Regions from separate parts of the Mesorhizobium sp. M1163 genome, predicted to be linked through region 1. Evidence: riboswitches for the same ligand, from Rfam matches in the RefSeq annotation. Region 1 holds a riboswitch; the other holds the start of a gene.

Region 1 (14,575 bases):
GTGCACGCCATCAGGCACATGCGGCTGCATCTGCGCGATCACCGATGCCTTGGTCGAGCCGACATCGGTGAGGATGGCGCCCTTCTTCAGCGCCGGTGCGATCTCCTGGGCGACCGTGCCTGAAGAGCCGACCGGCACCGAAACGATGACCAGATCGGCATCGCGAACCGCTTCTTTCGCATCTGTCGTGTAGGTGTCGCCAAGGCCGAGTTGGCTCGCCCGCTCCAGCGTCGCTTCGCTGCGCGTCGAAATCGCGACTTGGCCGGCAAGTCCCTCGCGGCGGATGACGCGGGCCAGCGACGAACCGATCAGGCCGATGCCGACCAGCGCGATCTTTTCGAACATCGGTGAGGTCATGGTGCCCTAGCTTTTCAGGAATGTCGCGAGTGCTGCGACAACGCCGCGATTGGCCTCTTCGGTGCCGATGCTCATGCGCAGCGCGTTGGGAAAACCGTAGCCGGAAACGCGCCGCAATATGTAGCCGCGCGCACTGAGGTAGTCGTCGGCGGCCGCCGCCGAATGCTTTTTGTCCTCGGGAAAGTGGATCAGGATGAAATTGCCGACGCTCGGGGTCACCCGCAGCCCGAGCCCGGTCAATTGCTCGCTCAGCCAGGCCAGCCAGGTCTCGTTATGCGCGACGCTGCGCTCGATATGAGCCCGGTCGCGGATCGCCGCGATGCCGGCCTCGATCGCCGTCGCATTGACGTTGAAAGGCCCGCGCACGCGGTTGATCGCGTCGATGACGTGCATTGGCGCATAGATCCAGCCGATCCGCGCGCCACCGAGGCCCAATTTCGAGAAGGTGCGGGTCATGACCACGTTTTCCGCGCTGCCCACCAACTCGACGCCAGCTTCATAGTCGTTGCGCCGGACATATTCGGCGTAGGCGGCATCCAGCACCAGAAGCACGTTTCGCGGCAGGCCCGCATGCAGGCGGCGCACCTCCTGGAACGGCACGTAAGTGCCGGTCGGGTTGTTCGGATTGGCAAGGAAGATGATCCTGGTACGCGGCGTCACCGCGGCGAGGATCGCATCGATGTCGGCGCGTTCATCGGTCTCCTTGACCGTTACCGGGACGGCACCGGCCGACTGGATGTAGATCTTGTAGACCATGAAGCCGTGTTCGGTGATGATGGCTTCATCGCCGGGCGCGAGGTAGGTCTGCGCAAGCAGGCCCAGGATCTCGTCGGAACCGTTGGAGCAGACGATGTTCGCCGGATTGAGCCCGTGCACGTCGGCGATCGCCTCCCGCAGGCGCCTGGCGCTGCCGTCGGGATAGACCGCGAGCTTGTCGGCGACCGCGCGCGCGGCCTCTATCGCCTTTGGCGAAGGACCGAGCGGGTTCTCGTTCGCCGACAGTTTGTGGACTTTGACGACACCTTCAGGCGCCGCGCTCTTGCCGGGCACATAGGCTTCGATGTCCATGATGCCGGCGCGGGGCGTTGGACGTGTCTGATCCGGTGTCTGGCTCATTCCATGAAATCCGTCGAGGAAGCCTCCATCCGGAAGCCGCAGCGGAAATACAAGCCGTGGCCCGGAATGTCGAGGGGCGGCAATTCGGGATCAATAACTTGCCGTTGACGAAGCCATGCGTCAGTCCTAGAAGAGCAGCGACAGTTCCGTGGTGATTTGGCCGGTCGGCTTGCAGCCACGTTAAACAACTTGCTAAAGGGCCGTTTGCATCTTGTAACCGGCTTTGCGAAGGCATGGCCGGTTTTTTGTTGCCCTGACTGGTTGTTGCCCGGACCGGCGGACAACTGAAGGCCGGGCAAGGAGATGTGATGGTCGCTTTGCGCGCGCGAAAAACCAACAACGAGGCCGACCAGCCGTCGAGCCCGGTGTTGCGTTTCGGCGCCGACAAGCCGCTCAAGCTCGACGCCGGCACGCTGCTGTCGCCGTTCCAGATCGCCTACCAGACCTATGGCACGCTCAACGACGCGCGCTCCAACGCCATCCTCGTCTGCCATGCGCTGACCGGTGACCAGCATGTCGCCAACACCAATCCGGTGACCGGCAAGCCGGGCTGGTGGGAAGTGCTGATCGGCCCCGGCAAGATCATCGATACCGACCGTTTCTTCGTCATCTCGTCCAACGTCATCGGCGGCTGCCTCGGTTCCACCGGCCCCGCCTCGACAAATCCCGCAACCGCCAAGCCTTACGGGCTCGACCTGCCGATCATCACCATCCGCGACATGGTGCGGGCGCAGCTGATGCTGGTCGAGCATTTCGGCATCGAACAGCTGTTCAGCGTGCTGGGCGGCTCGATGGGCGGCATGCAGGTGCTGCAATGGGCCTCCAGCTATCCCGAGCGCGTCTTCTCGGCCCTGCCGATCGCCACCGGCGCCCGCCATTCCTCGCAGAACATCGCTTTCCACGAGGTCGGCAGGCAAGCGGTGATGGCCGACCCCGACTGGCATGGCGGCAAATATTTCGAGCACGGCAAGCGACCGGAAAAGGGGCTGGCGGTGGCGCGCATGGCCGCCCACATCACCTATCTGTCGGAAGCAGCGCTGCACCGCAAGTTCGGCCGCAACCTGCAGGACCGCGAAGCGCTGACCTTCGGTTTCGATGCCGACTTCCAGATCGAGAGCTATCTGCGCCATCAGGGCATGACCTTCGTCGATCGCTTCGATGCCAACTCCTATCTCTACATGACCCGGGCGATGGACTATTTCGATCTCGCCGCCGACCATGGCGGCCGGCTGGCCGATGCCTTCGCCGGCACCAAGACCCGTTTTTGCCTGGTCTCCTTCACCAGCGACTGGCTGTTCCCGACCGAGGAGAGCCGCTCGGTCGTTCACGCGCTGAACGCGGCCGGCGCCTCGGTATCGTTCGTCGAAATCGAGACCGACCGCGGCCACGACGCCTTCCTGCTCGACGAGCCGGAACTGTTCGCCGCCATCAAAGGCTTCATCGCCTCGGCGGCCCGGGCTAGAGGGCTCGGCGCATGACCTCGAAAAGTTGCACGCTTTTCGGATCAGGATCATGCGCCAGGCATCAGCGCATGGCCCCGAAAAGTAGCAGACTTTTCGGATCAGGATCATGCGCCAGGCATCAGCGCATGGCCCCGAAAAGTTGCAGACTTTTCGGATCAGGACCATGCGCCAGGCAGGAGCCGAGCCCATGAGCGTCAACCGCGCCCAGCGCGTCGACCTCGAAGTCGTCGCCGATCTCATCCCGCCGCAGTCGCGGGTGCTGGACGTCGGTTCCGGCGACGGCCTGCTGCTCGAATTGCTGCAGGCGACCAAGAAGGTCGACGGCCGCGGGCTGGAACTGTCGCAGCGCGGCGTCAACGAATGCGTGGCGCGCGGCCTGTCGGTCATTCAAGGCGATGCCGACAAGGACCTCCAATTCTATCCCGACAAGGGCTTCGACTTTGTCGTCTTGTCGCAGACCTTGCAGGCGACCCGCAATCCGAAGCTGGTGCTCGACGAACTGCTCCGGATCGGCAACCGCGCCATCGTCTCATTTCCCAATTTCGGCCACTGGCGGGTGCGCTTTTCGCTGCTCTTCAACGGCCGCATGCCGGTGACCAAGGACCTGCCCTATTACTGGTACGACACCCCCAACATCCATTTCTGCACCATTCGCGATTTCGTCAATCTATGCGACGAGCTGGGCGCGACGGTGGAAAAGGCAACCGCGCTCGACGCCAACGGCCAGCGGATCGGCTTCTCGATGCCGTGGTGGTTCTGGAACTTTTTCGGCCAGCAGGCGGTATTTCTGCTGAAACGGTAGCAGGCCGCCCGCGAGCCGATCATTCCCCTTATTCAAGCACGTCGGTGGCCTTGTGCGGGTGCTCGACGCCGTCGACGAAGACCACGTCGGACTGAGAATTCGCGGTGCGCAGCGGCAAGATCTCCTGATAGGCGGGCGAGCGGTACCATCCGCGCGCCTGCTGCATGTCTGGAAACTCGATCATGACGAGGTGCCCCGGCCAATTGTTTTCAACCACGTCCACCTCGCTGCCATGCACAATGAAGCGCCCGCCAAACGGCTCCAGCGTGGCATCGATCTTCTGCAGGTACTCGACGATCGGCGGCCCCGGCGTGACCTGGCGCATATGGGCGACGGCGTAGGCGGTCATGGTGTAACTCCTTGTGGTCGAAAGCCGGACAACCGGCTTGATGGGAGCAGTTTGCCGGGACGTTGCGCGCTGGTCGATTACCCCCGAGGTAATGACACCGAATACAAAACTGGCGCGCCGCTGCCGTCACCTGAAAGATATTTCTGCCTGGCACCGATGATTTCCGCCCACCTGCGCTGTCCTTATCGATGGGCGCGCCTGGATGGTCCGGCGGCCGGGAACAGAGAGGTGATCTATGGGATCGTTGCAAAATCAGAATGTCGTCGTCGTCGGAGGCAGCCGGGGTGTCGGCCGCTCCATTGCGGAGGTCGCCCTCAAGGAGAAAGCGACGGTGCTGGCCGTCGCCCGCGGAAAACAGGCCCTGGCGCAATTTGCCTGGGAGGTCTCCGGCGTGAAGACGCTCGCGATCGATGCGACGGTGGACTCCGCCCCCGATAAGGTCTTCGCCGCGCTTGAGCCGGACGTGCTGGTGATCTGCGCAGGCGCGCTGGCCCCTTCCGCGCCGGTGCATGAACAGAACTGGAAGGCCTTCTCGGCAAATTGGGACACCGACGTCAAGGCGTCGTTCCTGTTTTGCCGGGCCGCTCTGCGCCGTCCGCTCAAGCCGGGAACCCGGATCGTTCTGATCTCCAGCGGCGCGGCCTTGACCGGCGGACCACCCAATGCCGGCGGCTATGCCGGCGCAAAACGCATGCAGATGTTCCTGGCCGGTCATAGCCAGAAGGAGTCGGACCGGCTTGGCCTCGGCCTGCGCTTCATGGCGCTCGCGCCGATGCGGATCATGCCGGAGACCGGCGTGGGCAAGGCCGGCGTCGACAGCATCGCGGCCTATATGGGCATCCAGCCGGCGGACTTCATCGCCGCCATGACCGACATGCAGACGCCGGCCGATGTCGGACGGGCGGTGGTCGCACTCGCCACCGGCCAGCCGCAAGGCAGTTCCTTCATGGTGAGCGGGAGCGGGCTTGCCCCGGCCGCCTGAGGCGCGCGTAATGCAAACCTGACCCGGAACCCGAAAGTAGCATGACAGACGCTGAGCCACCTCTGGAGCCAGCACGCCAGCCGATCCTCGATCGGCTGGCCTTCGAGAAGGTCACGGCCGCGCATCGCCGCGAACTCAAGCTGCATTGCTATCGCATGATGGGTTCGCTGCACGAGGCCGACGACCTCGTCCAGGACACGTTGCTTCGCGCCTGGCGCGCAAGGTCGGAGTTCGACGGGCGGGGTTCGGTTCGCGGTTGGCTCTATATGATCGCGACCAATGCTTGCCTTAACGCCATCAAGGCGAGGTCGAGGGCGCGTCGCATTCTCCGGGAACCCGGACGGCCGCCGTCGCACGGGGCGGCCATAGGCGGGCCCGTAGCTGACGTCGCGTGGCTGGAGCCCTACCCCGACGCCGAGCTTCCAGACATTGCCGGCAGCGAGCCAGGTCCGGAAGCCCGTTACGAGAGCCGCGAGGCCGTCCAGCTCGCCTTCGTCGCCGCTATCCAGGATCTGCCGCCCAGGCAGCGCGCCGCGCTGCTGCTTGCCGACGTCCTGGGATGGTCGGCCGTCGAGACGGCGCGTTTGCTGGGCGGATCGATGGCTTCGATCAACAGCGCGTTGCAGCGCGCCCGCGCAACGCTGACGGCGCGCTATCCTGGCGGACGGCCGGCCAGCCGATCACGGCCCAACCCCGAAGAAGGCCTGCTGCTCGAACGTTACATGCAGGCCTGGCAGGCCGCCAATCTCGAAGGTTTGATCGAGCTCCTGCGTGAGGACGCCATCTATACCATGCCGCCTTGGCGCGAATGGTATCAAGGCCGCGAAGCGATCCGCGGTTTCTTCGAGACCGTCTGGCCGAGGTTCGGCGGCTTCCGCACGCTGGCCACCGCGGCCAATGGCCAGCCGGCGGTCGGGGTCTATTCCCGCAGCCACGATGACCCGGCGTGGCGGGCCCATTCCCTGCATGTGTTCGAGCCAGCCGAGGGCGGGATCGCTTCCTTGACGATCTTCATAGGGCCGCTCGGGCCATCTCTGTTCCCGGCCTTCGGCCTGCCACCGGCCTAGCTTACCCCCTAGCAAGCCTTACCGGTCGAGTTCCGGGAAATACGGGTCGGAGAAAAACCGCCGGTCGCGCTCGCCTTGCAGGCAGTCGATCGGTGCGTCGATGCGGATCGTCCTCGGATCCTCCTTGGGATACTCGACGCCGCTGACCTCGAGGATCAGTTTGCGGCGAGTGGCGGTGGCGAATTCGGAAACCGCATAGATTGGCAGGACGAACGAGCCCGGTCCGCCGGTGACGCATTCGGCATAATACCGGTCGAGATGGCTGAAGGTCGGTGACGGGCTGATCAGGATCGGCAACCCGTTGATGACGATGCCCTTCGCCAGCGCCGCATCGCGTGCCGTTGTGACCGGCAAGCCGGTGTTGTTTGGGCCATCGCCAGAGACGTCGATGACGCGGCGTTTGGCCACGAAGGCCGTGCCATCGAAAAGCTCGGCGCCGAAGGCCACGGCACCGGAAATCGAGGTGCCGCGGAAGCTCCTGAACGGGCGGGCCGCGATCTTGTCGGCGAAAGCGTTGGCGCTCTCCTTGCTGTCGATGACGTGCCAGGCAATGACCGCATCGTCGCGGATGGTGCCGGCCCATTCGAAATAGGCGATGGCGATGCGGCCGGAAGAGCCGGCACGCACGGCATTGATGAAGTCGGGATGGCGCAGCGCCGCGACATAGCCGGCGCGCTGCAGGGCAAACTCCCTTTCATCCATCGACTGCGAGATGTCGACGGCCAGCACCAGCTCGACGTCGACGGCAATGGCATTGGCGGGCGCGGCCACAGGTGCTGCCGGGGCACAGGCAAGGCAGGCGAGCAGGGCGAGAGCGTCAAGCATGGCCGATCGGAACGTTCCCATCTGAAACGATCGCGATAGTTTTTCGCCGCGATCGCGGCGAAATAAAGCTTGGCTTCTATTTCTTTCGGCGAGCCGAGGCGATAATCGGGGGCGGTTCCATGGCGCCTGCCCTGACACGGGCCGGCTTGAGGGGCGGTTGGCCGGCATCCTTGACGATGGTCAACGCTCGCGGGAAGAAGCGGGTATTGTGCTGGCCGCGGCCGATATTGAGGATCGCGGCGTCGGGAAGGCGCTTGTCCAGCATCGACAGCACTTGCCTCAGCGTCGCGCCGTCGAACGCGTCCAGCGCCTCGTCGATGATCACCCATTTCGGCCGTCGCAAGGCGAGCCTGGCGAAGGCCAGCAGACGCTGCTCGTCGTCGCTGAGCTCACGCTCCCAGCGCGCCGAGTGATCGAGCGAGGACGACAGGCGTTGCAGCCCGACATCGGCCAGCACCTCCGAAATCTCGGCATCGCTCGCCTCCGCCGCGCCGTCTGAATGGTTGAGCACCTCGCGCAGCCTGCCGAGCGGGAAATAGGGAGTACGCGGAACGAAGATCGGCGCTTCTCCGGCCGGCATGCCGATCCGGCCGCTGCCCCATGGCCACAGACCGGCAATGGCGCGGAAGAAAAGCGTCTTGCCGGCGCCCGGATCTCCGGTGATCATGACGCGGTCGCCGGCGCGGATTTCGACATGCGGCTCGGCAAGCTTGGTGCATCCGTCCGGCGAGGCGATCTCGAGCTTCTCGAATGTCAGGCTGCCGTCGGGATTTTCGCCGAACGAAATGCGCCTTTCCGTATCGTGCAGCGCGTCGGTGTCGCCGAGCGCGATGCGGAAGTCGGCGACCCGCATCAGCGTGGCGCGCCAATCGGCGATGCCGCCGATATTGTTGATGAACCAGCGCAGCGAGGAATGGACCTGGTTGAAGGCGCCGACCGCCATCATCAAGCCGCCAAAGCTGATATCGCCGGCAAAATAGACCGGGGAAGCGACGAGGATCGGCGCGACGACAGTGATCCAGCCATAGGTGTCGGTTACCCAGGAAAGATTGATCTGGGCGCTGTAGATGCGCCGCATGGCGCCCAGCACCATGCCAAGGTCGAATTCGAGCCGGCGCCTGGCATCGGCCTCGCCATGCGCAAGCGCGATGGCATCGACATTCTCGTTGACGCGAACCACCGAGGAGCGCAGTTCCGCCTCACGCGTATAGCGATCGTTGTTGAAGCGGATCAGCGGCCGCCCGACCAGCCAGCTCAACCACGAAGCTGTGCCCGCATAGAGGATCGCCGCCCAGACCATGTAACCGGGTATGGCCAGCGAATGGCCGCCTATGTGGAAGACGAAGCCGGAAGACAGCGACCACAAGACGCCGACGAACGAGGCAAGCAGGATGCAGGACTGCAGCAGGCCGATGCCGAGACCGGTCGAAAGGTCGGAGAGATGCCCGGCATCCTGCTGCAGGCGCTGGTCGGGATTGACGCCGATGGCGCCGGCATGGGTCAGCCGGAAGGCACGCGCCGGCCGCATCCATTCGCCGATCAGGTCGAGCGTCAGCGCCTCGCGCAGCTTCAGGCGAAGCATCTGGTCGAGCCAGGTCTGGCTGACATTGAGCACCACAAGCCCGCCGGCGATGCCGGCGAAGACCAGAAGCTGATGCAGGAAAGCCGGCATGTCGCGCCGCGCCAGCGCGTCGTAGAAAGGCTGGTTCCAGCGATTGAGCAGAACCTGCCCGATCGAGCTCGCCACGATGACGGCGACGATGCCGATCGCTGCCCAAAGCAATTGTTTTCGCACTGGCGAGGTGGTCAGCGCCAATTTGATTGTTGCCAGCTGCTCACGCAGGCTGCTGGCTTCGATCGACGTGGCAAGCTTCTGGGCGCTGGGCTCGACATCCGGATGATCAGCCATGAGTGGATCCTTGCATTCGGAAGCGGTGCTAAACCCCGGTCATAGGATCGACCGCATATGCCTTCAATCGGGCAGCGAACCCGTCCGCGACAGATAGGTGAGAAAAAGCCTGCGTCGGATCACGAACGCGTCATCCTGGCGACGCCGGACGTTCGGCCCCCGACAGCCGGCCAAGCGTCGGCGCGCCATGCGGCGAGAGAACCGGCACGAAGACGCGGCGGGAGGCGCGCTGCGCCACCGGGACGCCCTGATAGAGCCGCTTCTGCGCCTCGACAACGATGACGCCCGAAAAGATCGGCCAGAAGCGCCGGCCGGCACGCTCCAGCACATTGTGGAACTGCATCATGAAACGTCGCGGCGACGGCGGAAAGAACAGCGCATCGGACCACGCCGCCGGCGTGAAATTCGCTTCGCGCAGCAATTCGGTCAGCTGGCCGCGCGAGAACGGCCGGCCATTGCCGAAAGGCGTATGCTCGAAGCGCGCCCAGACGCCGCGCCGGTTGGGCACGACGATGACGACACGGCCGGCCGGCGACAGCACCCGCCAGATCTCGTTCAGCGTCTCGCGCGGGTTCTCGACATGTTCGAGCGAATGGACGAGCAGCATGCGGTCGATGCAGGAATCGACCAGCGGCAGCTCCTCGTCGAAGACCAGGGCGGTCGCCGTCGGCCCCGTCGCCGGCCAGACCACCGCGCCCTGCGTCGCCGGCATGAAGGCAAAGACGCGCTCGGCATCGCTGCCGAAGCGCTCCAGCCATGGCAAGGTGTAGCCGAGGCCGACCAGCCGCTCGTTGGGCACAACAGCCCATAGCGAGGACAGCGCCATGGTGATCGAGCGTTCGGCCAGGCGCCCGAGCGTGGTCGAATAGAAGGAACGGAGGTCGACAATATCTGAATGCATGGGCGGAACGGTAGCTTCGAAGCAGTCCAAGTTCAACAAAGGCAGATGACATCGGCTGGCAGGCGCCCTATGTCTGCGCCTGTAAACGGAGAGATATGATGCCGGTCGAGATCGAACAATTCATGTGCCGCAGCGACAATTTCGGCGTGCTGGTGCATGACCCCAAAAGCGGCCAGACGGCGCTCATCGACGCACCAGAAGAGGCGCCGATCCTGGCCGCCATCAAGCGCACCGGCTGGACGCCGACGATGATCCTGACCACCCACCACCATCTCGACCACGTCGAGGCCAATCTGGCGCTGAAGGAGCGTTTCAAGCTGCGCATCGTCGGGCCGGAAGCCGAAAAGGCAAAGATTCCCGGCATCGACGAAACCGTCGAGCAAGGCTCGGTCGTCCACCTCGGCGATGAGCGGATCGAGGTCATCGCCACACCCGGCCACACCGCAGGCCATGTCACCTATCACCTGCCGGCGTCAAAAGTGGCATTCGCCGCCGATACGCTGTTTGCGCTCGGCTGTGGGCGGCTGCTCGAATGCAAGCCGCCGGTGATGTACGAATCCCTGAAAAAGCTCGCAGCGCTGCCGGCCGAGACGGTCGTCTATTGCGGACATGAGTATACGCTGGCCAACGCCCGTTTCGCGCTGACCGTCGACCCGACCAATTCGGCGCTGAAAGAGCGTGCCGCCAAGATCGAGGCGCTGCGCGCCGACGGCAAGCCGACGCTGCCGACGACGATCGGCGAGGAACTGTCGACCAATCCGTTCCTGCGCTGGCACGATCCGGCGATCCGCAGGCATCTCGGCCTGGAAAAGGCCTCCGACGCCGAAGTGTTCGCCGAGATCCGCAAGCGCAAGGACAATTTCTGAGCGGCACCAGGAGCTAGGGCATGACCAGTTCCGCCGAAATCATCGCCCTGCTCGGCCTGAAGCCGCATCCGGAAGGCGGCTGGTATGCCGAAACCTTTCGCGACGGCGCGGCAGGCACGCGCGGCCATTCGACGGCGATCTATTTCCTTCTGGAGAAGGACCAATTGTCGGCCTGGCACCGGGTCAAGGACGCGGCCGAGGTTTGGCACTTCTATGACGGTGCGCCGCTGGCGCTGTCGATACATCGAGAAGGCGGTCCCGTCATCGAGGAGATCCTTGGCACGGCGCTTGCCGCAGGCGAGCGGCCGCAGATCGTCGTGCCGGCAGGCTGGTGGCAGTCGGCACGCAGCCTCGGCGAATGGACGCTGGTCGGCTGCACCGTGGCGCCGGGCTTCGATTTCGCCGCCTTCGAATTGGCCGAACCAGGCTGGCTGCCGGGCACGCCGTAGTGGTGAAGACCTGACGCTTGGTACCCAACGACAACAGCCGCTCAGGATGGAAAGCCGTCGTTCAGGTTGTCGCAAGAGTCACTCTCGAACCTCCGAAATTTTGCAACGGAAACTACCCTTGATATTCAGGGGGCGACCAATATGTCCCAACACTTAGGATCTCTGCGAAACTACCCGACGATGATCACTTGGCCGGTGATGGCCCCTTCCACGCTCTTCGCATAGGCGAGCCCCACCCGTTTCGACGAAACGGGCTCGTGACCGGGGAACCACTCGCCATATCTCGGCACGGACACGTCCAGAAGTCCGGGACTCACAACATTGATGCGAAGACCGCGCGGCATCTCGATCGCCGCACCAAGGACAAAACCGCCGAGCGCGCCGTTCGCTGTTGCCGCCCCTGTTCCCATCCGAATGGGATCGCGGTCGAGCACTCCGCTAGTCAGTGTGAACGAGCCGCCATCGCTGACAGTGGCCAACCCTGCCAACACCAGATTGACCTGGCCCATGACCTTATGGCGCAGGCCAAGCATGAACGTCTCTTCGGTGTACTTGCCAAGCGGCCCGAAATGGACATTGCCTGCGGTAGAGATGACGGCATCCACTTTGCCACATTTGGCGTACATGGCATCGAGCGATGCGCGGTCAGCCATATCAACCTGAAAGTCGCCACTAGAGCGGCTGGCCTTGATGATCGCGTGGCGGGAACCCAACTCGTCGCAAACCGCTTTGCCGATGTCACCTTCCGCGCCGACGACAATAATTCTCATGATATTTCTTCTGCCATCTCGTCATGTCGTTTGAGCTTGTAGGCAAGGAGTTCGGCGCAGCCATCCAACGCAGCTCGCCGCTTGTCCAGATGCGCTGCGTGATCAAGAAGAACCGCTTTCCGTTCGGGCAGAGTCTCGCTGCCCCGCTGATAAAGCCGCGCAAAGTATCGCATCTGCTCCATGGACATACCTGTCTCGCGCAGCGAGGACAGGAGTATTAGCCATTCGACATTCTCTGCCGAGAAGTCCCGCCTCCCGTCACGTCCTCGCCTGACCTTCGGAAGCAAACCCAATTTTTCATAATAGCGGATAGTGTCGATACCCAGTCCGCTTGTAGCTGCCGCCTCCGAAATGCGCATGTGTCGCCTACCCTGCCGATTGTGCGCTAGGCTACCAAGCTGGAGCAGCTCTAGGTCAAGCGAGAATTTTTACCTCTGATCTGACGACCTCGAGGATTGCGTCACAAAGGCTTGCCCATGGGCACCAAGCGTCGGATCTTTCGCCGTTTGCAGGCCGGCATCATCTGAATATCGACATGCCTAGCCTAAAACGAAACCCAGGGTGATCGCCAGCTGGCCGGCGTAATACAGCGCCCAGACCGCATGGCGCATCCAGGCACGGTGCGGCGAGATGGCGGGCAGCAGGAACTTTTCCGCGGCAAGCAGCCCGTCGGACAATATGAGCAGGGCGACGCCACCGATGACCCAGGCACTACTCAGGGTAAGCGCGCCAATGCCCATGGCGAGAATTGCCGCCACACGAAGGCCTATCGGCAGGCGCAGTGCCGGGCCGACGCGGCGCCGGAGCGCGAAAACCATCGCCAGCACCAACACGACCATCGCCAGCACGATCGCTGCCCGCCACGGCTCGGCCGGAAGCAGCCCGAGGCCGCCGCCGGCACGCAGGAACAGCACGAAGTAAAGCACATGAGCGGCAAGAAAACCGGCCGCGCCGCCAAGAAATGCCTTCTCGCCGTCGCGCGACAGGAAGGCGTCGCCGACCGCGCTGACGCCCAGTGCGGCGACGAGCAGCCATGGGCCGCTCTGCTGCACGACCAGCACCGCCAGCATCGCCACCGCCAATGTCCTTGCCGCCGACCGCGAAAGACGCGGCGGCATGCCGAGGCTGAACGCATAGATCACCGCTGCCGCCAATGAAAACAGCAGCGTCGCATTGGCATTGGCATCGATGCCGCCGGGAAACGGCATCAAGCGTTTGCCTCGCTCGTGGCCCTCTTGCGCAGCAACAGCGATTTCGCCGCCAGTGCCGCGCCGCCGGTGATCAGCACGCAGGCGGCGAGGATGCGCCATGACGGCTCGGCGAAGCCGGCGGCGATCAGCACCAGTGTCGACAGCAGCGGCGCGGCGTAGCTTGCCGCCCCCAGCACCTGGATGTTGCCGCGCTTGACACCGATGTCCCAGGCATAGAACGCCGCCCCTACCGGCATCAGACCGAGGCCGAGCACGGCCAGCCACTGGCCGGCGCCGTTGGGCAGCACCGTTTCTTCCAGCAACAGATGGCAGACGAGCGAAAGTGCCGCGGTGGCGGCGCAGAACCAGGTGACGATGCTGGTCGGCACCGACGGGAAGCGCCGCGATAACAGCGAATAGGACGACCACAACACGGCACAGACGGCGGCCATCGCATAGCCGAAGGCATAACGTGCATCGAAGGCAAGTCCGCCGCCCTTGGTGACGATCAGGACCGTGCCGGCAAGGCCGAGCAGCGCGCCGACGATATGGTTCCAGGCCAGCCGCTCGCCAGGCATCAGCGCCGATCCCAGCACGATCAGCAGCGGCCACAGATAGGCGATAAGGCTGGCCTCGACGGCCGGCGCATTGCGCAGCGCGGTGAAGTAGAAGAAGTGGTAGCCGAACAGGCCGGCAATGCCGATCACCCAGACTTTGCGTGGTATTTTGACTTGGCGCGGTATCTTCGCGGCGCCATCGGCTGCCGGCATGAACAGCCGGGCAACCAGGCCGACGCAGGTGCCGATCGTAAAGGTGATTGCCGAAAGCAGGAACGGCGGCACCGAACCCGAAGCATCCGTAAACAGCGCCAGCAGCGCCCACATGGCGACCGCGGAGAAGCCGATCAGTGTTGCGCGCGCCATACCCGTCGCCCCGTGGCCCATTGGCGGCGCACCATCACGCCTATTCGTCTGCTTCGAACCGCTCCGCGCTGACCGTCAACGGGCCGATTTGCGTGCTGACCGTGGCGCGGATCGGCGCATATACGCCGCTTTGGCCGACCGGTGCAAACGTCACCATGATGCGGCTGCGTTTCTTCAGGTAGTTCAGCGCCTTGCGGTTCTTGCGGTAGCCGGCCACCGGCTCGAAACCCAGCCTGCAGGTGACCGTATCGCCCTCGTAGCCGGCCACCGAGATCGACCCTTTCGACTCGTAGGTCAGTTTCAGATCGGCACGCATTTCGCCGTCATAGAGCTTCACCGTGCGCCCGCAGACCTGGTCGAGGCTGTCGGCATGGATGACGGTCGCGGCCATCGGATCGAGGACGGATACGAGATCGCTGCCGACCAGCGGTATCCAATTCTCGGGATTGCGCTTCTTTGGCTCAGGCACGACCTTGGTCGAGGTGACCACGCCGTTGGCAAACTGGATGTCGATCATCGACGCCTTCTTGCCGGACGTGTAGTCGGCGCGAAACGCCTGCGGCTGCAACTGCTTGCCCGAAATCTTGCCCTTCGATGAGATCGTGC
Region 2 (14,575 bases), on a different contig from region 1:
CGCACCGGCCGTCCCATGTCCTTGCAGATCGTTCATCATCCCGATTACGACGCCGGTTTCGCCGTCAACCACCGCTTCCCGATGAGCAAATATCCGCTGCTGATGGACGCCTTGCGGGCACGCGGCCTGGCGCGGCCCGAAGCGCTCAACACACCAGCGGTGGCGCGGCCATCATGGCTGAAGCTTGCCCACGCGGCAGACTATGTCGACCAGGTGCTTGCCTGCGACGTGCCGGTGAGGATCGAGCGCGAGATCGGCTTTCCCGTGGGACCGCGGGTTTCGCTGAGGGCGCAGCTCGCAACGGCCGGCACGGTGATGGCGGCGCGGCTGGCTTTGCTGAACGGAATCGCTTGCAACACGGCCGGCGGCAGTCATCACGCGCGGCGCGCGCAAGGCGCCGGCTTCTGCACCTTCAACGACGTGGCCGTTGCCGCGCTGGTGCTGCTCGCCGAAGGTGCCGCCCAAAACATCCTGGTCGTCGACCTCGACGTGCATCAGGGCGACGGCACGGCGGATATCCTGAACGACGAGCCGCGCGTGTTTACCTTCTCCATGCATGGCGACCGCAACTACCCCGCGCGCAAGATCGCCTCCAACCTCGACGTCGCCCTGCCCGACGGCACCGGCGATGCAGCCTATCTGGAGCGGCTGGGCGCCATCCTGCCGGAGCTGTCGGCGCGAAAGCGCTGGGATCTCGTCTTCTACAATGCCGGCGTCGATGTCCATGCCGAGGACCGGCTCGGCAGGCTGGCGCTGTCGAATGACGGGCTGCGCGCCCGCGACGATATGGTGATCCGCCATTTCCGCACGCTAGGCGTCCCGATGTGCGGCGTTATCGGCGGCGGCTATTCGACGGATGTCGCAGCACTTGCCGCACGCCACGCCATCCTGTTCGAGGTGGCTGCGGGCTACGCGTGAAAGGCTGTTTGTTTGAGCATGATCTTTTCCGAAAGCCGGTTCCCACTTTTTGGGATCATGCTCTACTTCCTGAAATTGGCGATCCTGAGCAGGATGAAGGCCGGCACGACGATCGCGGCACCGAGCAGGATGTAGCCGAGGAAGCGGTCGATGGCGTGGAAGCCCAAATTCCACAGGTCGATGAAGAATTTGCGGATGCCGTAGAGCACGTCCATCGGCGACCAGCCGAAGGCGTTCATGACCAGGCCGACGAGGAACGACACCACAAGCAGCTTCAAGATCACCCGGAGCGGCGTATCGCCGAGAAAGCGGTTCAGTGCGGACAAGGCCTGTCTCCACAGTCGGGTGCCGCGATTCGGGCACATGCCCAGAAATACGCAGTTGACCGCCCGGCATCAAGCCGAGCCCTCAAACCGGATTGCGCATCGGCGCCGGGCCATGATATCGGAGGAACCAGCGCGGGTATGATGTAATGGTAGCTTGTCAGCTTCCCAAGCTGAACGCGCGGGTTCGATTCCCGCTACCCGCTCCAGCTTTTGCCACACGGGTTGCGCCTGAGTTGGCGATGTTGAAAACTTGCGGCTTTACAGGCAGTTTTACAGCTCGGCTGGCCGTCCTTCATCTGTTTGGCCGATGTGCCAGTTCGTCGAATATCTCACATTGAGGGTCGGCGGGGCCTCGAATGACCCCAACCGGAATGTCTACCCTTGGCCCGCTCGCTTCTGCTGGCGGGCTTTTTTTGAGCATCACGCAGCAGTTGTGGCCGACGTGCATCGGCGCCGCTGCTGGTGGGCCTGTCTGGTCGTCTGGCCGGCCACGGGATGCGCCCCGCTACCCGCTCCAATCCTCAGCCCACCTCCCGCAAAATAAAATCGTGCAGCATCTTGGCCGCCGGCGACAGCGCGCGGTTCTTTACCGTGATCAGGCTGTAGGGCCTGACCTCGATGTCGAACTCGGTCTGGACGACGTCGATGGCGCCGTCGAGCCCTTCGGGGTTCTGAATGAACTTCGCGACCTGGATCGACACCGGCGCGATCGCGTCGGATTGCGCGACCATGACCAGAGTCAGTAACAGCGAGCTGGTGTTGAGGATGCGATCCGGCAGCGCGATGTTGCGGTTCAAAAAGTTGCTTTCCATGGCTTGGCGCAGCGGCGAGCCGCCCGACTGGAAAACCCAGTCATAGGCGGCGGTGTCTTCCAACCGCACTGCCTTGCCCTTGGTCAGCGGGTGGCCGCGGCGCACGATCAGGCAGGCCTTCTCGACGCCGATGACGCGGGCCTCGAACAGCCGCGGATTGAGGTCGTCGGGGATGCGGGCGATGATGAAATCGTGCCGAGAGGCGATCAGCTCGCGCGCCAGCACGTTCGAGGTCTCGACCTGCATGGTGATCTCGATGCGCGGATAGAGGCGCCGGATCTCGCGGATCGCCGGCACCGCCAGCTCGATCGCCGGTGCCGTGACCGCGCCCAGGAACACCGAGCCGCCCTTGCCCGCCTTGAGCTCGAAGATCTCGCGGTCGACCTCGCGCATCTCGAGCAGGATCGACCGCGCGCGCCGTGCCAACGCCTTGCCATAGGGCGTCAGCGTGATGCCACGCGGCAGCCTTTCGCAGAGCTTGACGTCGAGCACCGCCTCCATCTCGGCGATCATGCGCGAAGCCGCCGGCTGCGAGATGTTCATGACCTGGGCCGCGGCACTCACCCGGCCGTGCTCGTCGAGGGCTGCGATCATACGCATGTGACGCAGGCTCAAGCCGCTGCGCAGCAGGGTTCCGCCATCGCGCGGAATCTCATCGTAACCGGCTGATATTCCACCAGGATTTCGCAGCGCCGCCATGATTTTTCCCTACTCCTACGCCCGGCGCCCCAGCTGGATCCGGCAGCGTCGTCACTAGCCTAAGCCATATCAGTCTCGATATAGCAACCATCAAAGATCGCATTTGACAGTTATGGCAAAGCGACACACCCTTCGCGCGTCCTGAGACTTGACGGTCGGTGACGAGGGAAAACTCGTATCGATTGAACCAGAGTTTCGGGGCCGATTGGGAGGATACCGGAGATCGATTGACGGCAGCGGCGCGTTTGGCGCTCCTGCACGATTGCGCGGCCCACGAAACCCAAGGGTACGCGTCCATCAACCAGGGAGAGTTAATGTGAAGATTATCAAGACACTGGCCGCCGTCGCGGCCCTAGGCATCGCGGCTATGACGCTGCCGGCGCAAGCGGGCGAAGGCCTGGTCGGCGTGCTGATGCCCACCAAGACCTCGCAGCGCTGGATCAACGACGGCGACGCCGTCAAGTCCCAGCTCGAGGCTCTGGGCTACACTGTCGACCTGCAATACGCGCAGGACGACATTCCGAACCAGCTCAGCCAACTGGAAAACGAAATCACCAAAGGCCCGAAGGCGCTGATCATCGCTTCGATCGACGGCACCACGATGGGCGATGCGCTGCAGAAGGCGAATGACGCCGGCGTCGTCGTCGTCGCTTACGACCGCCTGATCAAGAAGACGCCAAATGTCGACTACTACACCACCTTCGACAATTTCGGCGTCGGCGTCATCCAGGCCAAATCGCTGCTCAAGGGCCTCGGCTATCCCGAGAAGAAAGGCCCGTTCAACATCGAGCTGTTCGGCGGTTCGCCGGACGACAACAATGCGTTCTTCTTCTATAACGGCGCCATGTCGGTTCTTCAGCCGCTGATCGACGACAAGACCCTCGTCGTGAAGTCCGGCCAGATGGGCATGGACAAGGTCGGCACGCTGCGCTGGCTGGCGGCAACCGCCCAGGCCCGCATGGACAATCTGCTCTCCGCCAACTACTCGGACGGCAGCCGCGTCGATGGCGTGCTCTCGCCCTATGACGGCCTGTCGCGCGGCATCATCGCTTCGCTGCGCGCCGTAGGCTACGGCACTGCCGATCAGCCATGGCCGATCGTCACCGGACAGGACGCCGAGACCGCTTCGGTCAAGGCGATCATCGCCGGCGAGCAGTATTCGACCGTGTTCAAGGACACCCGCGAACTCGCCAAGGCGACGGTCGAACTCGTCGACAAGGTGCTCTCGGGCGGCAAGCCGGAAGGCCTCGACACCACGACCTACAACAACGACGTCAAGGTCGTTCCCTCGATCCTGTTGACGCCGCATGACGTCGACAAGTCGAACTACCAGGCGCTGGTGGTCGACTCCGGCTACATCAAGGCCGAAGAACTGAAGTAATCGCGGTTACAAAGCCTGGGGTCCTGCGCAGGCAGGGCCCCTTTTCGTTGGCGAGCCAGCCCGGTATTGTTTGCGGACCTCGCAGGAGTGGTATTCTCAATGGCATCGACGATTTTGGAGATGCGCGACATCACCAAGACGTTTCCAGGCGTCAAGGCGCTGTCGAACGTCAAGCTCATGGTCGAGGAAGGCGAGATCCATGCCGTGGTCGGCGAGAACGGCGCCGGCAAGTCGACGCTGATGAAGGTGCTGTCGGGTGTGTATCCGTCCGGCACCTATGACGGCCAGATCATCTATCGCGGCGATGAGTGCCATTTCAAAGGCATCCATGACAGCGAGCGCAAGGGCATCGTCATCATCCACCAGGAGCTTGCGCTGGTGCCGATGCTGTCTATCGCCGAAAACATATTTCTCGGCAACGAGCAGGCCAAATACGGCGTCATCGACTGGAATGCCAACGAGACGCGCACCAGCGCCCTGCTCAAGAAGGTCGGCCTCAAGGAAGACCCCAACACGCTGATCACCAATATCGGCGTCGGCAAGCAGCAGCTGGTCGAGATCGCCAAGGCGCTCAGCAAAGAAGTGAAGCTGCTCATTCTGGACGAGCCGACGGCGAGCCTGTCCGAAAAGGACAGCCAGGCGCTGCTCGATCTGCTGCTCGAATTCAAGCGGCAGGGCATCACTTCGATCCTGATCTCCCACAAGCTCAACGAGGTGAACCGGGTCGCCGACAAGGTCACGATCATCCGTGACGGCCGGACCATCGAGACGTTGGCCAAGAAGGACATCTCGGAGGACCGCATCATCACCTCGATGGTCGGCCGTTCGCTCGACGACCGCTACCCGCCGCGAGAGCCGAAGATCGGTGAGACCGTTCTCGAAGTGAAAAACTGGTCGGTCTACCATCCCATCCATGCCGAGCGGCAGGTCATCAAGGGCATCAACCTCAACGCCCGCAAGGGCGAGGTGGTCGGCATTGCCGGGCTGATGGGCGCCGGCCGGACCGAGTTTGCCATGAGCCTGTTCGGCCGGTCCTATGGCCGTCGCATCACGGGCGAGGTGTTCCTTAACGGCAAGCCGATCGATGTCTCTTCGGTGAGCAAGGCGGTGGAACACGGCATCGCCTATGTTACGGAGGACCGCAAGACCTACGGTCTCAACTTGATCGACCATATCAAGCATAACATCACGCTGGCCAACCTGCCCGGCGTCTCGCGCCATGGCGTTATCGACGATTTGCGCGAGCTTTCCGTCGCCAACGATTATCGCGGCAGGACCAATATCCGCGCCTCAAGCGTCTACCAGATGACCGGCAACCTTTCTGGCGGCAATCAGCAGAAGGTGGTGCTGTCGAAATGGCTGTTCGCCAATCCGGAAGTGCTGATCCTCGACGAGCCGACACGCGGTATCGATGTCGGCGCCAAATATGAAATCTATACGATCATCGCGCGTCTCGCCTCCGAGGGTAAGGCAATCATCGTCATCTCGTCGGAAATGCCCGAACTGCTCGGTATCACCGACCGCATCTACGTCATGAACGAAGGACGCATCGTCGGCGAAATGGCGGCGAGCGACGCCAGCCAGGAAAAGATCATGCGCGCCATCGTCCGTGGAGAAGGGAAAGCATCATGAGCACCGAAAGCGCTCCCGGGCCGCAAACCGGCGTCGCCCAGGATATACAACAGGCACCTCGCATTGCCGTCTCGGCGCTGGTCACCAATCTGCGCGAATACGGGTTGGTGCTGGCGTTGATCGCAATCATGGTGTTCTTCCAGTTCACCACGTCCGGAACGCTGTTCAAGCCGGTGAACCTCAGCAATCTCGTGCAGCAGAACAGCTTCATCATCGTGATGGCGCTGGGCATGCTTCTGGTGATCGTTTCGGGCCATATCGATCTCAGCGTCGGCTCAGTCGCCGGCTTCATCGGCGCACTGGCGGCGATGATGATGGTTATCTGGCCGCTTGGCCCATTGAGCAATCCGCTGGTGGTGTCGATCATCTGCCTGATCGTGGGTGGCGCGATCGGCGCGGCACAAGGCTACTGGATTGCCTATCACCGAATACCGAGCTTTATCGTCACGTTGGCGGGCATGCTGATCTTCCGCGGCATCTGTCAGGCGCTGCTGGGTGGCGGGTCTTCCGTGGGGCCGCTTCCAGTCGGCTTCAAGGCGCTGAGTTCCGGCTTCATTCCGGACCTGATCGGCCCATTGACGCTGATACCACCGACCGTGAACGCCGCCGGCAAAACCATTGTCGGCAGCGGCCTGACGCTGCACCTGACGACTATCGTGATCGGCCTCGCCGCCGTGCTCGCCTATGCCTATTTCGGGCTCAGGGCGCGGCGCACCCGCGAGCGGCATGGCTACGAAGCCGAGCCTTTCTCGCTGTTCGTCGTCAAGACCCTGGTGATCAGCGGGCTGGCACTGTTTCTGGTCTACCAATTCGCCACCTATAGGGGCCTGCCCATCGTTCTCATGGTGATGGGCGTGCTGATAGCGTTGTTCGTCTTCGTTACCAAACGCATGACGATCGGACGCCGCATCTATGCGATGGGCGGCAATGCCAAGGCAGCCCAGCTATCGGGCATCAAGACCGAACGGCTGACGTTGATGGTGTTCATCAACATGGGCGTGCTGTCGGCACTCGGCGGCCTGATTATCGCGGCGCGCCTGGGGCAGGCGGTGCCTGCGGCGGGCCTCGGCAGCGAACTCGACGTCATCGCCGCGGTGTTCATTGGTGGCGCTTCGGCGATGGGCGGCGTCGGCCAGGTCATCGGCGCGGTGGTCGGCGGTTTCATCATGGGCGTCATGAACAACGGCATGTCGATCATGGGCGTCAATGTCGATTGGCAGCAGGTGGTCAAAGGCCTGGTGCTGCTCGGCGCCGTCGTCTTCGACGTCTACAACAAGAACAAGGCTTGAGAGGCAACCAGGAGGCATACAGGTCACATCGCGGCGCTGCCGGGCGGCGCGAAGAAGTCCCCGAGGGACCTGACCCGCGAGCGCAATCCGGACGAAGAATTTCAACCGCGGCGTGGACAGGGTCCGAGCCGCGCCGGGCAGGGTTTGCCAAGAAGGCAGGCCGCAATTCAGAGAGGGTTACCATGCTGATCTCACAGATCCTCGACGACGCCGAGACGATCCGCGTCGTTGCCCGCAACGGCGGCAAGACCCGCGTCATCAACGGCGCTCGCAGCGTCTATTCGCTGGCGATGGAAGCCGCGCGCACCGGCACCGGGCTTGTCGCCCTGATCGAGCGCAAGGGCTTCGGCGAAACCGTCGATCTCGACGCAGCCTACAAGAAGGGACGGCTGCTGTCGCCGATCAACCATCCCGATCCGGCGCATCTCCATCTCACCGGCACCGGGCTGACGCATCTCGGCTCCGCCGCGACCCGCGATTCCATGCACAAGAAGCTCAGCGATGGCGGCGAGGAACAGCTGACCGATTCCATGAAGATGTTCCGCATGGGGCTGGAGGGCGGCAAGCCGGCGAAGGGCCAGATCGGCGTGCAGCCCGAATGGTTCTACAAGGGCAACGGTACCATGGCAGTGGCGCCCGGCGCGGCGCTCATGTCGCCCGCCTTCGCCCAGGATGCCGGCGAGGAGCCGGAAATCGCCGGAATCTATGTGATCGGCGACGACGGCGCCCCGTTCCGCGTCGGCTTCACGCTGTCGAACGAGTTTTCCGACCACGTCACCGAGCGCGTGAATTATCTCTTCCTCGCCCATTCGAAACTGCGCAACGCCTCGTTCGGGCCGGAGATCCTGATCGGCGACCTGCCGTCCGACATTCGCGGCGCTTCACGCATCCTGCGCCACGGCAAGCTGCTTTGGGAAAAGCCGTTCCTGTCGGGCGAGGCGAACATGTCGCACACCATTGGCAATCTCGAGCATCACCACTTCAAATACTCGGCCTTCCGCCAGCCGGGCGACGTGCATGTGCACATGTTCGGCACGGCGACGCTGTCCTTCGCCGACGGCATCAGGACGGAGGCCGGCGACGTGTTCGAAATCGAGGCGCAGGATTTCGGCCTGCCGCTGCGCAACCCGCTCGAAATCGAGCAGCCGGTGAAGGTGGCGGTGAAGGCGCTTTGAGCCGGCATAGCCGCAAGTAAGGGGAAGCTCAGCGCGCCGCGCGGAAATGCTTGGACAGTTTTAGGCCCTGCGCCTGATAGTTGGAGCCGAGATCGGTGCCGTAGAGTGCCTGCGGCCGTTTCAGCATGTGCTCGTAGACCAGCCGCCCGACGATCTGGCCATGGTCGAGAATGAACGGCACTTCGTGGCTACGCACCTCGAGCACCGCCCGGCTGCCGGTGCCGCCCGACGCCGAATGGCCGAAACCGGGGTCGAAGAAACCGGCATAATGGACGCGAAACTCGCCGACCAACGGATCGAAGGGCGTCATTTCGGCGGCGTAGAGCGGCGGCACATGCACCGCCTCGCGTGACACCAGGATATAGAATTCGTCCGGATCGAGCACCAGCTCGCCGGCACCGCTCTTGTAGAGCGGCTCCCAGAAATCGACGACATCCTGCGCGGCGCGCTTGTCGACGTCGACCAGGCCGGTGTGGTGCTTGCCGCGATAGCCGACCAGCCCGTCCTTGTCACCGTCGAGGTCGATCGACAACGCGATGCCGCCGCCTGAGATGTTGGGCGGCTCGGTGGCGACCAGCATCTCGGCGCGATGCAGGTCGTGCAGTTCGCTTTCCGACAAAAGCGCATTGCCGGTGCGGAACCTGATCTGCGACAGGCGCGAGCCGGTGCGCACGACGATCGGGAAGGTGCGCGGGCTGACCTCCAGATAGAGCGGGCCTTCATAGCCGGCGGCGATCTTGTCGAACTCGTGGCCGCGGTCGGTCATTACCCGAGTGAAGATGTCGAGCCGCCCGGTCGAGCTCTTCGGGTTGGCCGAAGCCGAAATATGCGCGGGCAGCGCCAGGCTTTCGAGCAGTGGCACGATGTAGACGCAGCCGGTTTCGAGCACGGCACCTTCGGCGAGGTTGATCTCGTGCAACTTCAGCCGGTCGAGCTTGTCGACAACTCTGTGGTCGGGGCCGGGCAAGAAGGAAGCACGCACGCGCCAGGCCTTGTCGCCGAGCCTGAGGTCAAGGCTGGCCGGCTGGATCTGGTCGGCATCGAGCGCGCGCGGCGATTTCAGCGCGCCCGTCTGGAACAGCGCGGAAATATCCCGATCGGGAAGAATGCCTGTCTGCCGCAAGGGTCTGGCTCCGTTCGAACACCGGGCGAGGTCTTGTTTCGTCACAGGTCCTTGCCACAAACCGTGGACGCCTTTGGCACCTGCTTGGTACAACCGTCTTAATCATGCCGGCAATTGACGCAAGCGTGGTGCGGGTCTAAAGCTCGTTATCCCGTGGTGATTTGGCCGGTCGGCTTGCAGCCACGTTAAACAAGTCGCTAAAGGACCGTCGGGCCGCAAGGCCATATGGACCGGTTGCGACTTTCGCGACCGGTTTTTTGTTGTTTGGACCATTTTTGGTGTTTGGATAGAATGATGACCAAGAAGCGCGACTGGAAGCCTCAGACCGCACTCGTGCATGCCGGGACGCTGCGTTCCGGCTTCGGCGAGACCTCTGAGGCGATGTATCTCACCCAAGGCTATGTCTACGAGACGGCGCAAGCAGCGGAAGCGCGCTTCAAGGGTGAGGAGCCGGGCTTCATCTATTCGCGCTATGCCAATCCGACGGTCGACATGTTCGAAAAGCGTATGTGCGCGCTGGAAGGCGCCGAGGACGCGCGCGCCACGGCGTCCGGCATGGCGGCGGTGACGGCAGCATTGCTGTGCAGCGCCAAGGCGGGCGACCATATCGTGGCGGCGCGCGCATTGTTCGGCTCCTGCCGCTGGGTGGTCGAGACGCTGGCGCCGAAATACGGCATCGAGGCAACGCTGGTCGATGGCACTGACATCGCCAATTGGGAACAGGCGGTCAAGCCGAACACCAAACTGTTCTTCCTGGAAAGCCCGACCAACCCAACGCTGGAGGTGGTCGACATCGCCGCCGTCGTGGCACTTGCCAACTCGATCGGCGCCAGGCTGATCGTCGACAATGTCTTCGCCACGCCCTTGCAGCAGAAACCCTTGCAGCTCGGCGCCCATATCGTCGTCTATTCGGCCACCAAGCATATTGACGGCCAAGGGCGCTGCCTTGGAGGCGTTATCTTGTCGGACAAAAAATGGATCGACGAGAACCTGCATGACTATTTCCGCCACACCGGCCCCAGCCTCTCGCCCTTCAATGCCTGGACCCTGCTGAAAGGCCTGGAGACGCTGCCGCTGCGCGTACGCCAGCAGACGGAAAGTGCCGGCCGCATCGCGGATTTCCTCGCCGAGCGCCCGCAAATCGCCCGCGTCATCTATCCCGGCCGTGCCGACCACCCGCAAGCGGCCGTGGTCAAGAAGCAGATGTCGGGTGGTTCGACGCTGATCTGCCTGGATGTGAAGGGCGGCAAGCAGGCGGCCTTTGCTTTCCAGAACGCGCTCGACATCGTGCTGATTTCCAACAATCTCGGCGACGCCAAGAGCTTGATCACCCATCCGGCGACGACCACGCACAAGAATTTGACCGATGAGGCCCGCGCCGAGCTCGGCATCGGACCGGGAACGCTCAGGCTTTCCGTGGGCCTGGAAGATACCGACGATCTGCTCGAAGATATCGAGCAAGCGCTGAGAGCTGCCGGATAAGGCTGGCCGAACAGGGCGAGCGGGTTCGTACAGCCCGCGCCGGACGTGCCGGTCAGGCGCCGGACGGGGTCTCTTCCAGCTCCGCGACGGCCTTGGTCTGGATGGTCATAACGTTGCCGCGCCAGTCGACGGCGCCGCTCAGCCAGCCGCGCGCCCATATCGCCGGCAGCATGCAGTCGCGAACCATCATTGCCAAGATGGTGCGCAGCGACAGGTGCCATCCTTTGACCCAGGCCAGGGCACATTCCGGCAGGTAGGCCGCGACCAGCACGGCGATGGCGGTTGCCGGCAGGCTGACGCCGGCGTCAGCCGCCGCGATCAGCGCAAGCACCAGCGGCGGCGCCGCGCCGATCAGGATCTCGGGGGCGAAGAACAGCGCGAAGGTGACGCGGCGCAGCCGCGCCCAACGCGCCTGCCGAGACCAGATCTCGCCAAGCGTGCGCCGGCCGAGCGGCTGTTCGAACGGCGAAGCGACAAGATTGACCCGCAGTCCGAGCCGGTTGACCAGCTTGGTCGCGGCGGCGTCCTCGGCAATCTCGGCGGCCAGTGCGCGGATGCCGCCATTGGCGTCAAGCATCGGCTTGTTCCACAACATGCTCTTGCCCTGGGCGAAGCCAAGGCCGAGCGCCTCTCCAGCGTACTGCCAGCGTGCCTGCAGCGTGTTGAGAAAGGCGCATTCGACCTCCCCCCAAAACCCTTCAGGCCGCGAGCCGATCGGCGTCGAGCAGACGAGGCCGGTGTCGGGCCGCCATGCCGCCATCAGCTGCTGGACATAATCGCTCGGCATAAGCACGTTGGAATCGGCAAGGATGACCCAGCGATAAAGCGCCGCTTCCCAACCCTTCACGCAATTGTTGAGTTTCGGATTGCCGCTGATGCGGTCGTCGCCGACGAGCAGCCGGGCGCGTATAGCCGGAAAACGCGCCATTGCAGCGGTGATCGACTTGACCACGGGGTCGTCGGCATGGGCGACGCAGAAGATGAGTTCGTAGCGCGGCCAGTCGAGTGAGAAGGCGCGCTCCAGCGTCTCCTCGGTAAACGGCTCGACGCCGCGCGCCGGGACGACGATCGATACCGGTAGCACGGTGGCGGCGGGCGATGCGATCCTGGCTGCTCGCTTCAGCTTCAGCGAAGCTAACAGGACGCTGGCGAGATTTGAAAGAAGGAGAGCTATGGAAAAGAGGGCGGCTGCGAATGTCGGTTCCATCGAAATCTGGTCACTCCAGAAATGCCGGCCGCCTGACGGCCGTTTTCAACAATTCGACAGAACACCGAGTCGCCCGGCACAAGCCTGCACACCATCATTGTCATGTGTCACTTAAATGACATTGTTTTTCGGCACCTGCGCTTGAGTCGGGCAAGGAGATGACGCGCATCGTTGATCAAACTGCGCTGAGCGTCGAAAGTTCCATCTACATTGCTTTGGAGCAGTTTATGTACAGCGCCGTCACCCGCAACATCGAAGTGCAGGTCAGGCCGTTCTATCTGGAGGATCACTCCGACCCGCCGCAAAACCGCTATGTCTGGGGCTACCAGGTGACCATCGACAATCAGTCGGACGAGTTCGTGCAGCTTCTGTCGCGCTACTGGCACATTACCGACGGCACCGGCAAGGTCGAGGAAGTGCGCGGCCCCGGGGTTGTCGGCGAGCAACCGGGACTCAACCCCGGCGACAGCTATCAGTATACGTCTGGATGCCCGCTCTCGACCCCGTCCGGCATCATGGTCGGGCACTACACAATGCGCAACAAGCGGGGCGAGACCTTCGACGTCGCCATCCCCGCCTTCTCACTCGATTTGCCAGGCACCCGGCGCACCGTCAATTGACGTTCACTTTGATTCCTCTTCCCGCCTTGCGGGGCGAGGAACCCAAGTTCTGCGAAGGCAGCCGCACTGACGCTCGTTATTGAGCCGCTGCAAATTCCGCCGGGTCGAAGTCATATTGCTTCGAGCAGAATTCGCAGGCGACGTGAATGCTACCATCCTCGGTGCTGTCTCTGATCTCCTCGGCGGAAAAACCCTCGAGGATGCCGCGGATCTTCTCCCTCGAGCATGAGCACTGGTCGGCGACCGGCACGCCGCCGAAGACGCGGACACCATGCTCGTGGAACAGCCGGTAAAGCAGCCGCTCGGCGCCGATAGTCGGATCGATCAGCTCGGTCGGTTCAATGGTACCAAGCAGCGCCAGCAGTTCCTGCCAGGAATTGTCGGTCGGGTCGTGGATTTCCTCACGCGGATCGCCGTCGCCCCCGGGAAGGTCGGGTACGCGCATGCGTTCCGGCGACTGCGGCAGGAATTGTGCCAGCAGGCCACCGGCGCGCCATTGCTCGCGGGCACCGCCGACGCCGGGCGTCAGAAGCTTGGCCACCGAAAGCCGTAGGTCGGTCGGAATCTGCTCCGATTGGCGGAAATAGGTGCGTGCGGCTTCTTCCAGCGTGACGCCGTCGAGCTGGACGATGCCCTGGTAGCGTTGCGTGTGGGCGCCCTGGTCGATTGTCAGCGCCAGGACGCCGCTGCCGAGCAGCGTCTGCGGCGACGTCTCGCCGGCAGCCGTCAAAGCCTCCAGCCGGTCGGCATCGAAGCGGGCATAGGCGCGCAGCGCGTGCGGCGTGGAGAAATCCGCGACCAGCATATCGACCGGCCCGTCGGTGCGGGTCTGCAGAATGAACTTGCCCTCGAACTTCAACGAAGTTCCGAGCAGGACGGTCAGCACACAGGCTTCGGCCAGTAGTCGTGCCACCGGCTCGGGATACTCGTGGCGGCTGAGAATAGCGTCGAGCATCGGCCCGAGCTGGACGGTACGGCCGCGCACGTCGAGCGGGCCGACCTCAAACGGCACGACATGGTCGTCGCCGGCGTAGCCGAACTCGCCGAGCTTGGGTTGATGTTCAGCCAATTGACGAGTTTCCAACATGACAAAGCTCCGGGGCGCGGCGATGCCGCCCTCCGGGGCGCATGCGACGAGACGCGCTCGATTTGCGTGATGCGCCTGAGATAGGCACCACGAACTCCCGGATCAAGGCGGCCCGGATCAAGCGCCCAGGCACCAGGCCAAAACCGCCTTCTGGGCGTGGAGCCGGTTCTCGGCCTCGTCGAACACCACCGAATGCGGCCCATCGATGACCTCGTCGGTAACCTCCTCACCGCGATGCGCCGGCAGACAGTGCATGAACAGCGCGTCCGGCTTGGCTTTCGCCATCAGGGCCGCGTTGACCTGATAGGGCAAGAAGACATTGTGGCCGCGCGCACGGTGCTCCTGACCCATCGAGACCCAGCAGTCGGTGACGATGCAGTCGGCCTCGTGAACGGCCTCCTCGGGCGAACGAGTGAATTTCAGCTTGCCGCCATTGGCCTTCGACCAGTCGACATGCCTCTGAGCCGGTTCGCTGCCTTCGGGCACCGCGACGTTCAGCTTGAAGCGGAACCGCGCAGAGGCCTCCAGTAAAGAATGCAGGACATTATTGCCGTCGCCGGTCCAGGCGATCGTCTTGCCGGCCACCGGACCGCGGTGCTCTTCGAAGGTCATGATGTCGGCCATCAACTGGCAGGGATGGGTTTCGTCGGTCAGCCCGTTGATGACGGGCACCGTAGCGTTTTCCGTCAGTTCCAGCAGCCGGTCATGCGAGGTGGTGCGGATCATGATGGCATCGACATAGCGCGACAGCACCTTGGCCGTGTCTGCAATAGTCTCGGAACGGCCAAGTTGCATCTCGGTACCAGTCAGCATGATCGTCTCGC

The links. Region 1 has a riboswitch for S-adenosylmethionine ahead of metX (homoserine O-acetyltransferase MetX). Riboswitches for the same ligand answer to the same signal wherever they lie in the genome.
Region 2: another riboswitch for S-adenosylmethionine. It lies ahead of NKH43_RS27135 (O-succinylhomoserine sulfhydrylase); the one in region 1 lies ahead of metX (homoserine O-acetyltransferase MetX).

The regions. Positions count from the first base shown of each region.
Region 1 covers NZ_JAMYMF010000033.1:26,000-40,574, reverse strand. The annotation lists gene NKH43_RS26840 (prephenate/arogenate dehydrogenase family protein) at 1-357, opposite strand, end outside; gene hisC (histidinol-phosphate transaminase) at 364-1,473, opposite strand; SAM riboswitch at 1,612-1,689, shown strand; gene metX (homoserine O-acetyltransferase MetX) at 1,782-2,951, shown strand; gene metW (methionine biosynthesis protein MetW) at 3,124-3,738, shown strand; gene NKH43_RS26820 (DUF1330 domain-containing protein) at 3,767-4,087, opposite strand; gene NKH43_RS26815 (SDR family NAD(P)-dependent oxidoreductase) at 4,323-5,069, shown strand; gene NKH43_RS26810 (RNA polymerase subunit sigma-70) at 5,111-6,136, shown strand; gene NKH43_RS26805 (DUF1194 domain-containing protein) at 6,155-6,961, opposite strand; gene NKH43_RS26800 (ABC transporter ATP-binding protein/permease) at 7,038-8,870, opposite strand; gene NKH43_RS26795 (class I SAM-dependent methyltransferase) at 9,001-9,771, opposite strand; gene gloB (hydroxyacylglutathione hydrolase) at 9,870-10,637, shown strand; gene NKH43_RS26785 (cupin domain-containing protein) at 10,658-11,086, shown strand; gene NKH43_RS26780 (short chain dehydrogenase) at 11,257-11,856, opposite strand; gene NKH43_RS26775 (MerR family transcriptional regulator) at 11,853-12,215, opposite strand; gene NKH43_RS26770 (lysoplasmalogenase family protein) at 12,396-13,064, opposite strand; gene yddG (aromatic amino acid exporter YddG) at 13,064-13,969, opposite strand; gene NKH43_RS26760 (DUF3108 domain-containing protein) at 14,010-14,575, opposite strand, start outside.
Region 2 covers NZ_JAMYMF010000034.1:2,460-17,034, reverse strand. The annotation lists gene NKH43_RS27180 (histone deacetylase family protein) at 16-918, shown strand; gene NKH43_RS27175 (DUF6460 domain-containing protein) at 981-1,283, opposite strand; tRNA gene NKH43_RS27170 (tRNA-Gly) at 1,377-1,450, shown strand; gene NKH43_RS27165 (LysR family transcriptional regulator) at 1,766-2,755, opposite strand; gene chvE (multiple monosaccharide ABC transporter substrate-binding protein) at 3,072-4,136, shown strand; gene mmsA (multiple monosaccharide ABC transporter ATP-binding protein) at 4,236-5,768, shown strand; gene mmsB (multiple monosaccharide ABC transporter permease) at 5,765-7,057, shown strand; gene araD1 (AraD1 family protein) at 7,240-8,232, shown strand; gene NKH43_RS27140 (2'-deoxycytidine 5'-triphosphate deaminase) at 8,261-9,355, opposite strand; SAM riboswitch at 9,499-9,576, shown strand; gene NKH43_RS27135 (O-succinylhomoserine sulfhydrylase) at 9,647-10,837, shown strand; gene NKH43_RS27130 (ceramide glucosyltransferase) at 10,890-12,044, opposite strand; gene apaG (Co2+/Mg2+ efflux facilitator ApaG/CorD) at 12,272-12,664, shown strand; gene NKH43_RS27120 (Hsp33 family molecular chaperone) at 12,741-13,751, opposite strand; gene argF (ornithine carbamoyltransferase) at 13,869-14,575, opposite strand, start outside.